DNA from 3 places in the Aeromonas allosaccharophila genome. Region 3 is predicted to be linked to each of the others. Evidence: predicted binding sites of a transcription regulator. Region 3 holds the regulator's gene; each other region holds the start of a gene.
What was found. The regulator MetJ, encoded in region 3, represses methionine synthesis genes. The targets are predictions, from matches to a motif close to AGANNTCTAGANNTCT.
Positions count from the first base shown of each region.

Region 1 (3,276 bases), 1.0 Mb from region 3:
GAGCCCACGGCGTGCTGACCCTGATGACGGAGGCCGAACTGGCCCGGCTCGCACTGAGCCAGCTTGGCCCGCAGGTCGAGGCGAGCGGCATGCGCTGGTTCCATCTGCCCATCGAGGATGATCTGGCCCCCGACGCCGCCTTCGAGACCGCCTGGCAACAGGCACTGCCGCAGCTGCGCGAGCTGCTGGGGGATGGCAAGCATCTGGTCATCCACTGCAAAGGGGGCAGCGGTCGTACCGGTCTGGTCGCCGCCGCACTGCTGATGACCCTCGGCCAACCGCAGCAAGAGGCGATGGCCGCCATCAAGGCCCACAGACCCAAGGCGTTTACCTTGGCCTGCCACCGCCAATGGCTCGACCAGCTGGCCGAGCGGCTGGAGCAGGGCAACTGACTACTTGCCCCCCTGGTCGTAGGTGAAGACCTTGCCGATATCCTCCACCCGATAACTGGTGAGCTGATAGACGTAGTAGTTGAGCCAGTTGGCAAACAGCAGATGACCATGGCTGCGCCAGCTGGCGCGCGGGGTCTGGCCCGGATCGTTATTCGGGTAGTAGTTGACCGGAATGACCGGGTCGAGCCCAGCCGCCAGATCCCGCTGATACTCCCCGTCCAGCGTCAGTGCATCGTACTCCGGGTGCCCGGTGACAAACACCTGACGACAATCCTTGGTCGCCGCCAGATAGACCCCCGCCTCTTCCGATTCGGCAAAAATCTGCAGGTCGGTATGAGCACGAATAAGGTCGCCGTCAAACGCCGCATAGCGGGAGTGGGGCGCGACAAACTCGTCGTCGAAACCGCGCAGCAGCGGCTCATGCTCGTCGAGGCGATGGTGACGGTAAACCCCGGAGAGCTTCTCGCCGTGAGTCTGCTTCTCCATGCCATACAAGGCTTTCAGCGCCGCCTGTACCGCCCAGCAGAGGAACAGGGTGGAGGTGACATGCTGATGGGACCACTCGATGATCTCGACGATGCGCGGCCAGTAGACCACCTCCTCGAACTCCACCAGACCGAGCGGCGCCCCGGTGATGATCATGCCGTCGTAGTTGTTGCCACGCACCTGCTCAAAGTCGTGATAGAAGTTCTCAAGATGCGCCTGTGGCGTGTTCTTCGACTCCCTGTCATCGATGCGCAGCAGATCCACATCCACCTGCAGCGGCGAGTTGGAGAGCATCCGCATCAGCTGGATCTCGGTCTCAATCTTCTTGGGCATCAGGTTGAGGATCAACACCCGCAGCGGGCGGATGTTCTGGGTGACGGCCCGGGATTCCGTCATCACGAAGATGTTCTCCTGCCCCAGCACTTCGGCGGCGGGTAACTGATCCGGGATCTTGATCGGCATGCTTACTCCCTGTACTGCATCGGTAAATATGTCTGGACATCCAGAAGCCTATAATAAAGCTCCCGCCCTGTCATCAGATACCTTTTGTATTCACCCCCGCCTTTGACTAGCATACGGCTCAGTGTCTCTCCTGCTTCCAAGATAATGACCGGTATCAAGATTTCCGTAGATCGACTGCAAGTCGGCAACTATGTCTCCCTGCCACTGGGGTGGCGCGAACACCCGTTCCTGTTTTCCAGCTTCAAGATCAAAAGTGAAGAGGAGATCGAGCTGATCCGCCGGCTCGGCCTGAAACTGGTCACCATCATTCCCGACAAGAGCGACGTCCCGCCCAAACCCCTCAGTCAGGTACAGCCTCAGCCACAAGAGAGCTCAGACGCCGCCCAGCGCCAGGCCCAGATGCAGCAGGAGAAAGATCGCCGCATCGAGCAGTTGCAACAGTACCGCCGCGATCTGCAGCAGTGCGAGAAGCAGTTCCAGCAGTCGCTGGCGCAGGTGCGCAGCGTGATGAGCAAGATCCAGTCCCGCCCCCTCAACGCCATCGGCGAGGCACAGGAGCTGATCAACGCCATGACCGAGCAACTGCTCTCGGTGGACGAGATGGTGCTCCATCTGGTCTCCGACGGCGAGGATGGCAACAACCTCTACTTCCACTCCCTCAACGTCAGCGTGCTCAGCATGCTGCTGGCCAAGGAGTGCTGCATGTCGGCCGACCAGATCCGTCAGGTCGGCATGGGAGCGCTGTTCCACGATATCGGCAAGCTGAAGATCCCGAGCCAGATCCTGCGCAAGACCGAGCCGCTGACCAAGCCGGAGCAGAACCTGATGGCCCAGCATCCGCGCTACGGCCTCGACCTGCTCAATCTGGCCAAGGATTTTCCCGCCGAGGCGAAGGGGATCGTGCTCCATCACCACGAATATCTCGATGGCAGCGGGCCGGAAGGGCTCAAGGGTGGCCAGCTCGATCCGCTGACCCAGATGGTGTCGCTGATCAACGAGTACGATAACCTCTGCCACATGCAGGCCAAGGTGCCCTACTCGGCCCTGAGCGGCCTCTACAAGCAGCGCAAGGCGCAGTTCAATCCGGAGTACCTCAGCATGCTGATCCGGTTGATGGGGATCTATCCCCCCGGCAGCGTGGTGCAACTCTCGAACGGTCAGGTCGGGCTGGTGATGTCGGTCAACGCCTCGCGTCTGCTCTACCCCTCGGTGCTGGTCTACGATCCGCGCATTCCCCGTCAGGAAGCCGCCATCATCGACCTGCAGCAAGCTGAACTGTCGATCGCCAAGGTGATCCACCCCAAACGGCTGCCGCCCGCCGTATTCGAGTATCTCAATCCGCGCACCCGGATCAGCTACTACTTCGAACACAACAAAGCCTGATTGCCCTGGCCCCAGGCCAACCGTTGTCACCCGTTTAACCCAAGGAGCCCGCCATGCGTATCGAGATCATCAGCACCGGAGACGAAATAGTGACGGGTCTGGTGGTGGATACCAATGCGGCCTGGCTCAGCGCTCTGCTGCTGGAACAGGGGTGGCAGGTGCGCCGTCGCCTGACGGTGGGGGACAACCTCGCCGACCTGAAAACGGTGCTGCAAGAGAGTGCCCGCCGCGCCGAGGTGGTGCTGGTGTGTGGCGGGCTCGGGCCCACTGCCGACGACCTGACCGCTCAAGCGGCAGCGGAAGCCTTTGACCAGCCATTGACTATCTTCCCCGACTGGCTCGCCACCATCACAGCGCGCTACGCCAGCCGTGGCCGCCCGATGGCACAGAGCAATGCCAAACAGGCCTGGTTGCCGCAGGGAGGCGAGATCCTCGACAACCCGGTCGGCACCGCCTGCGGCTTTGTGGTGCGAAGTGGCCAGAGCCAGCTCTTCTTCACCCCGGGCGTGCCGTTCGAATTCAAGCAGATGGTGCGCGAGCAGATTCTGCCGCG
Region 1 covers NZ_CP065745.1:2,959,614-2,962,889, forward strand. The annotation lists gene I6G90_RS13455 (cyclin-dependent kinase inhibitor 3 family protein) at 1-392, shown strand, start outside; gene metA (homoserine O-acetyltransferase MetA) at 393-1,340, opposite strand; gene I6G90_RS13465 (HD-GYP domain-containing protein) at 1,485-2,723, shown strand; gene I6G90_RS13470 (competence/damage-inducible protein A) at 2,777-3,276, shown strand, end outside.
Region 1: a site for MetJ is predicted at 1,367-1,382, ahead of metA (homoserine O-acetyltransferase MetA). Genes of this name have one in related genera too.

Region 2 (3,276 bases), 290 kb from region 3:
CCCTCAAGGCGCTGGTCGAACACTTTGACTGGAAAGGGCCGGTGGGCTGCGGTTTTCCCGCCACCATTCACAACGGCATTGCCAAGAGTGCGGCCAATATCGACAAAAGCTGGATTGAGACCGATGCCGAGCATCTTTTTGCCGATGTCACCGGCAAACCGTGCTATGTGCTGAATGATGCCGATGCCGCCGGTCTGGCCGAGATGCGCTTTGGCGCCGGCAAGGATCGCAAGGGAGTCATCATCCTCATCACGGTCGGCACCGGCATTGGCACCGCCATCTTCGTCAACGGCCATCTGCTGCCCAACACCGAGCTGGGTCACCTGATGCTGGAAGGGATGGTGGCCGAGCACTACTGCTCCGATGCGGTGCGCAAACGGGAAGATCTCTCCTGGAACCGCTGGGGCAAGCGCTTCAACAAGTATCTGGCGCGCCTCGAGTTTCTCTTCTCCCCCGACCTCTTCATTCTGGGGGGCGGTAGCGCCGCCAAGCTGGATAAATTTGTCGATCGCATCGAGACCCGGGCACCGCTCATTCCGGCGGCCAGCCTCAATCAGGCGGGCATTATAGGGGCCGCCCTCTACGCGGCCGAGCGGCAGGGCTGATCGCCGCTCACCGCCAATCAGCAGAGATCAAATGGAAAGGGCCCGGCACTGCTGCCGGGCCCTTTTGTTTGACCGCTATCTTGCGTGCCTGACCGCCATCACTTGTTACATGTCATCGAGTCGGTGTACCCCGTGCACCAGTCGGGTCAGGCGGGTCTGCTCCAACCCGGCCAGATTCTCGAGCAGGGTGGTGGTGGCCGGTGTCGGGCATTCCCGGGCCAGATGGCCCAGCTCGCCCACCAGCTGCTCTTCCCAGCGGCACACCTGAGTGACGATATCCTGGGTCTGGGCCGAGGCCGGCAGCTCGAAGCGGGTGATGGCGGGCAACATATCCTCGCTAAAACACTGGTTCAGCCAGGTCTCCCTCACCGCCTCTCCCAGCTGGGCGGCATATTCGTGCAGATGGGCACTGGCCGCATCCTCACGCCCTTGCAGATAGACCAGCAACATCCGGCTGCGTTCGCAGTCCACCTGACTGGTCAATCGCCCGTAGCAGAGCCCGAGCTGGTGATGAACCTGTTCAAGATAGTGCAGCAACTCTTTGATCTGTTGGAATCTCATCGCACTGCCCTCCATGCTTGTCGGCATCATCAGTATAAAAAACAAGCGCAACCGACCCAATCCCTATCCGAGCCCCCCTTGCGCTGCATCAAGGTTGATGCCGACAAAGGGGCGGACAGGTGCTCCGGTCGCGAATAGGGAACGATTTGTGCAGCTATTTGTGCAACTATGGTGGCGTTTCAGGCTCGACACCTGACATGGGTGATATCGGGCTGACACACTAATAAAACCAGTATTTACCCGACATAAACCATCTTTAATTCGGCCATATGCCAAACTGGCGAAACAGGATCTGGATGCGAGACATATCCACCCAGATCGTTATCCACCAGACAGATATCCTTATCACTTTTTTAGACGTCTAGACGTAAAAACATGCGTTGACACGGCCATCCAGACATCTTAGCATCATCCTCCATGATGGCAGAGTAACCCAGTGGAACCTCTGCCCAATTTCCCCGCCTGTAGCGCCCTGTGCTGTAAGGCTGTTAGCACGGAAGAATCCATGATTAAGTTGAAAGGTCTCAACAAAGTCTACGGTACAGGCAGTGACGCCGTGCACGCCCTGCGTGATGTGAGTCTGCATGTACCCCAAGGCAAAATTTTCGGGGTGATCGGTGCCTCCGGTGCCGGCAAGAGTACCCTCATTCGTTGTGTCAACCTGCTGGAGCGCCCGACAGAGGGCCAGGTGATTGTCGATGGCCAGGATCTGGTCGCCCTGAGCGAACGGGATCTGACCCAGGCTCGCCGCCAGATCGGGATGATCTTTCAGCACTTCAACCTGCTCGCTTCCCGCACCGTGTTTGCCAACATCGCCTTTCCGCTGGAGCTGGCAGGCTGGAGCAAAGAGCAGATCCAGCAACGGGTTGCCGAACTGCTGGCGCTGGTCGGGCTGGAAAGCCGTGCCCATGCCTATCCGTCCGAGCTCTCCGGCGGTCAGAAACAGCGGGTCGCCATTGCCCGCGCACTGGCGCCGGCCCCCAAGGTGCTGCTCTGTGACGAGGCTACCTCGGCCCTCGACCCGCAGACCACCCGCTCGATCCTGACCCTGCTCAAGGAGATCAACGTCAAGCTGGGGCTCACCATCCTGCTCATCACTCACGAAATGGATGTGGTGAAGGGGATCTGTGACGAAGTGGCCATCATCAGCGACGGCCGTCTGATCGAGCAGGGCGAAGTGGCCTGGTTCTTCAGCAACGCCAAGACCCAGCTGGCCCGTGACTTCATCCACTCCACCATCCATCTGGAGGTACCGCAGGAGTATCAGGATCGGATGAGCAGCGAGCGGGTGCCGGGTAGCTATCCGCTGGTGAAGCTCGGCTTTACCGGCAGCACGGTCGATACGCCGCTGATTTCCGAGGCGAGCCGCCGTTTCAACATCGACATCAGCATTCTGAGCGCAGACATCGAGTACGCCGGTGGCGTCAAATTCGGTTTCCTGCTGGCCGAGCTGTTCGGGGATGAGGCCCAGTGCGAGGCAACCCAGCAGTTCCTCATCGACAACCACATTCAGCTGGAGGTAATGGGCTATGTCCGAAGCCATGATTAATCTGCTCATCACGGCCCTGGGCGACACCCTGATCATGGTGTTTGCCTCCGCTCTGTTCGGCTGCCTGCTGGGCCTGCCGCTCGGCGTGGCACTGCACGTCACCAAGGCGGGCCAGATCCTGGCCAACCCCTTGCTCAACCGTACTCTGGGCATGGTGGTCAACGTGGGTCGCTCGGTGCCCTTTATCATCCTGCTGGTCGCCATCATTCCGCTGACCCGGCTGATTGTCGGCACCAGTATCGGCACCATCGCCGCCATCGTGCCGCTGACTGTCGGTTGCATCCCCTTCATCGCCCGTCTGGTGGAAGGGGCCTTGATGGAGGTGCCGGATGGCCTGCTGGAAGCGGCCAAGGCGATGGGCGCCAAGCCGTTGCAAATCATCACCAAGGTGCTGCTGCCCGAGGCTCTGCCCGGCATCCTCAACAGCGTCACCATTACCCTCGTCACGCTGGTGAACTACTCGGCCATGGCCGGGGCCATCGGTGGTGGCGGTCTGGGGGATGTGGGTATTCGTTATGGTTATCAGCGCTTTGACCCCACCGTCATGCTGGTGACCGTGGT
Region 2 covers NZ_CP065745.1:4,276,020-4,279,295, reverse strand. The annotation lists gene ppgK (polyphosphate--glucose phosphotransferase) at 1-605, shown strand, start outside; gene I6G90_RS19655 (hypothetical protein) at 711-1,166, opposite strand; gene metN (methionine ABC transporter ATP-binding protein MetN) at 1,672-2,715, shown strand; gene I6G90_RS19645 (methionine ABC transporter permease) at 2,696-3,276, shown strand, end outside.
Region 2: a site for MetJ is predicted at 1,522-1,537, ahead of metN (methionine ABC transporter ATP-binding protein MetN). Genes of this name have one in related genera too.

Region 3 (3,276 bases):
CGGCCAGCACCACCCGCTGGCGCCGTCACGACACCCACTGGGTTATCAGCCTGTTTGGCACCGCCGTTGGCGCCGGCATCCTGTTCCTGCCCATCAATCTGGGTCTGGGCGGGATCTGGCCCCTCGTCATCGTTGCGGTACTGGCGGGCCCCATGACCTTCCTCGCCCACCGCGGGCTGGCGCGCTTCGTGCTCTCCTCTTCACGCCCCCACGCCGACTTCACCGAAGTGGCGGAGGAGCATTTCGGCAAGATGGCCGGTCGCCTCATCTCGGCGCTCTACTTCCTCTCCATCTTCCCGATCCTGCTCATCTACGGGGTCGGGCTGACCAACACGGTGGAGAGCTTCATGGTCAACCAGCTCGGCATGGCAACCCCGGATCGGGTGATGCTCTCCGGCGTGCTGGTGTTCGCCATGATCGCCGTGATGCTGGCGGGTGAGAAAGCGATGCTGCGCGCCTTCGCCTTTATGGTCTATCCGCTGGCGGCTATTCTGGCGGCGCTCTCCTGCTATCTCATTCCCCAGTGGCAGTGGCCGGAAGTGACCGCGTTTGAAGGGGTCAGCTTCCTCAATACCGTCTGGCTGGCGCTGCCGGTCACCGTGTTCGCCTTCAGCCACGCCGCCGCCATCTCCGGCTTTGCCAACGTGCAGCGCCGTGAGTATGGCGAGCAGGCGGAAGCCAAGAGCGGCCTGATCCTGCGCAACACCACAGTGATGCTGGTGGGCTTCGTGCTGTTCTTCGTCTTCTCCTGCGTGCTGAGCCTCTCGCCCACCCAGCTGGCTGAAGCCAAAGCCCAGAACGTCTCGGTACTCTCCTATCTCGCCAACATCACCGACAACCCGGTGATCGTGACTCTGGGGCCGCTGATCGCCTTTATCGCCATCAGCTCCTCCTTCCTAGGCCACTTCCTCGGTGCCCGTGAGAGCCTGAAAAGCCTGATCGCCAAGCCCACCGGCCTGCCGCTGGCCAAGGCGGACAAGCTGGGCATCGCCCTGATGTTCTTCGCCATCTGGGGTGCCGCCGTCATCAACCCGGGCATTCTGGGGCTGATGGAGACCCTCTCCGGCCCGGTCATCGCCATGATCCTGTTCATCATGCCGGTCATTGCCATCTACAAGGTGGAGGCGCTGGCCCGCTTCCGTCACGGCTGGACCAACGGCTTTATCCTGCTGACCGGTTCGCTGGCGGTATCGGCGCTGATCTTCAGCCTGCTGAAATAATCACAGCCCCGTAAACGGGGCCGTTGAAACGACAAGAGGCGACCCCAGGGTCGCCTCTTGTGCATGGCAAATCGCTTACTCTTTGTCGAAATCTTCGATCTCTTTGCCCAGCGCTTCCATGATGGCGCGCGCTTCGGCGGGGACGCTATCCGGATGATCCTTGCGCAAGTCTTCGTCGCAAGGGAGCGGCTGGCCGGTGAAAGCGTGCAGGAAGGCTTCACAGAGCAGCTCGCTGTTGGTCGCATGACGCAGGTTGTTCACCTGACGGCGGGTGCGCTCATCGGTCAACACTTTCAACACCTTGAGCGGGATCGAGACGGTAATCTTCTTGACCTGTTCGCTCTTCTTACCGTGTTCCGCGTAGGGGCTGACGTAGTCGCCGTTCCACTCTGTTCCCATGACTCACCTGTTCTCATTTAGCCGTGAGCGCGGATTTTAACCCTTAAGGAAATTAATGGCAATCCAACAGCAAAGCCATTTAGACGTCTGGAAGTGTTGACGGCTTTTTTGCGCTGGCGTAAGGTGGTTCACCATAGGCCAGTAATGGCAGGATCGCCGTGGCGCAGGCAACGCAGCCATCGCCCAGAGACAGTTCAAGGAGAGAGTAACATGACCCACAAGGCCACCCTGGCGGTTCGCACCGGGATTGAGACAGACACACAGCACGGTGCCGTGGTGCCCCCCATCTACCTCTCCAGCAACTACACCTTTGCCGACTTTGGCGAGCCCCGTCAATACGATTATGCCCGCTCCGGCAATCCGACCCGCACCAATCTGGCGGACGCGCTGGCGGCGCTGGAAGGGGGCGCCGGCGCCGTGGTCACCGGCACCGGCATGGGCGCCGTCCATCTGGTCACTACCGCCCTGCTCAAGGCGGGGGATCTGCTGATCGCCCCCCACGACTGCTACGGCGGCACCTGGCGTCTGTTCGAGTATCTGGCGGCCAAGGGCCACTACCGGGTGCAGTTTGTCGATCAGGGTGACGGGGCCGCACTGGCCGCCGCATTGGCGCAAAAGCCTGCGCTGGTATGGGTCGAGACCCCCTCCAACCCGCTGCTGCGGGTGGTGGATATCAGCGCCATCGCCAGCGCCGCCCACGAGGTGGGTGCGCAGGTGGTGGTGGACAACACCTTCCTCTCCCCCCTGTTGCAACAGCCGCTGGCCCTCGGTGCCGATGTGGTGGTGCACTCCACCACCAAATACATCAACGGTCACTCCGACGTGGTGGGCGGAGTGGCGATCGCCAAAGAGGCGGCACTGGCCGAATCCTTGGTGTGGTGGGCCAACTGTCTTGGGCTCACCTCCGGGGCGTTCGACTCCTACCTCACCCTGCGCGGCCTGCGCACCCTGGCCCCCAGATTGCGCGCCCATCAGGAGAACACCGACCGCATTCTCGCCTTCCTGCAACAGCAGCCGCTGGTGAAACGCATCTATCACCCCAGCCTGCCGAGCCATCCGGGCCACGATATTGCGCGCCGTCAACAGTCCGGCTTCGGCGCCATGCTAAGTTTTGAACTCGATTGCAGCGAGGCGGGCATTCGCGCCTTCCTTGCGGCCCTCACCCTCTTCTCGGTGGCCGAGTCCCTCGGCGGGGTGGAGAGTCTGGTGGCCCATCCGGCCAGCATGACCCACAGGGCCATGACCCCGGCGGCGCAGCAGGCAGCAGGCATCAGCAGCCAGCTGCTGCGGTTGTCGGTCGGTATTGAACACGGTGAAGACCTGGTGGCCGATCTGGCTCAGGCTTTTGAACAGGCGCAGCAGGCAGAACAGGTAGCGAAGTAATGGAACAGCAGCAACAAGGAGAGATCGCGGTGGCAGCAGAAGCAGGATTGAAGCGACGTCACGTCCACAAGTTTGGTGGCAGCAGTCTGGCGGATCCGGTCTGTTATCGCCGGGTCGCCAGTATCGTTGAACAACAGGTGGGCGGGGATGAGCTGATCGTGGTCTCCGCCGCGGGCAAGACCACCAACCGGCTGATCCAGCTGGTTGAACTGGCCGAAGCGGGGGATGAAGCCGCCGGTGAAGCCATCTCGGCCCTGCAGGCCTATCAACAGAG
Region 3 covers NZ_CP065745.1:3,990,185-3,993,460, reverse strand. The annotation lists gene I6G90_RS18330 (aromatic amino acid transport family protein) at 1-1,220, shown strand, start outside; gene metJ (met regulon transcriptional regulator MetJ) at 1,296-1,619, opposite strand; gene metB (cystathionine gamma-synthase) at 1,830-3,002, shown strand; gene I6G90_RS18315 (bifunctional aspartate kinase/homoserine dehydrogenase II) at 3,002-3,276, shown strand, end outside.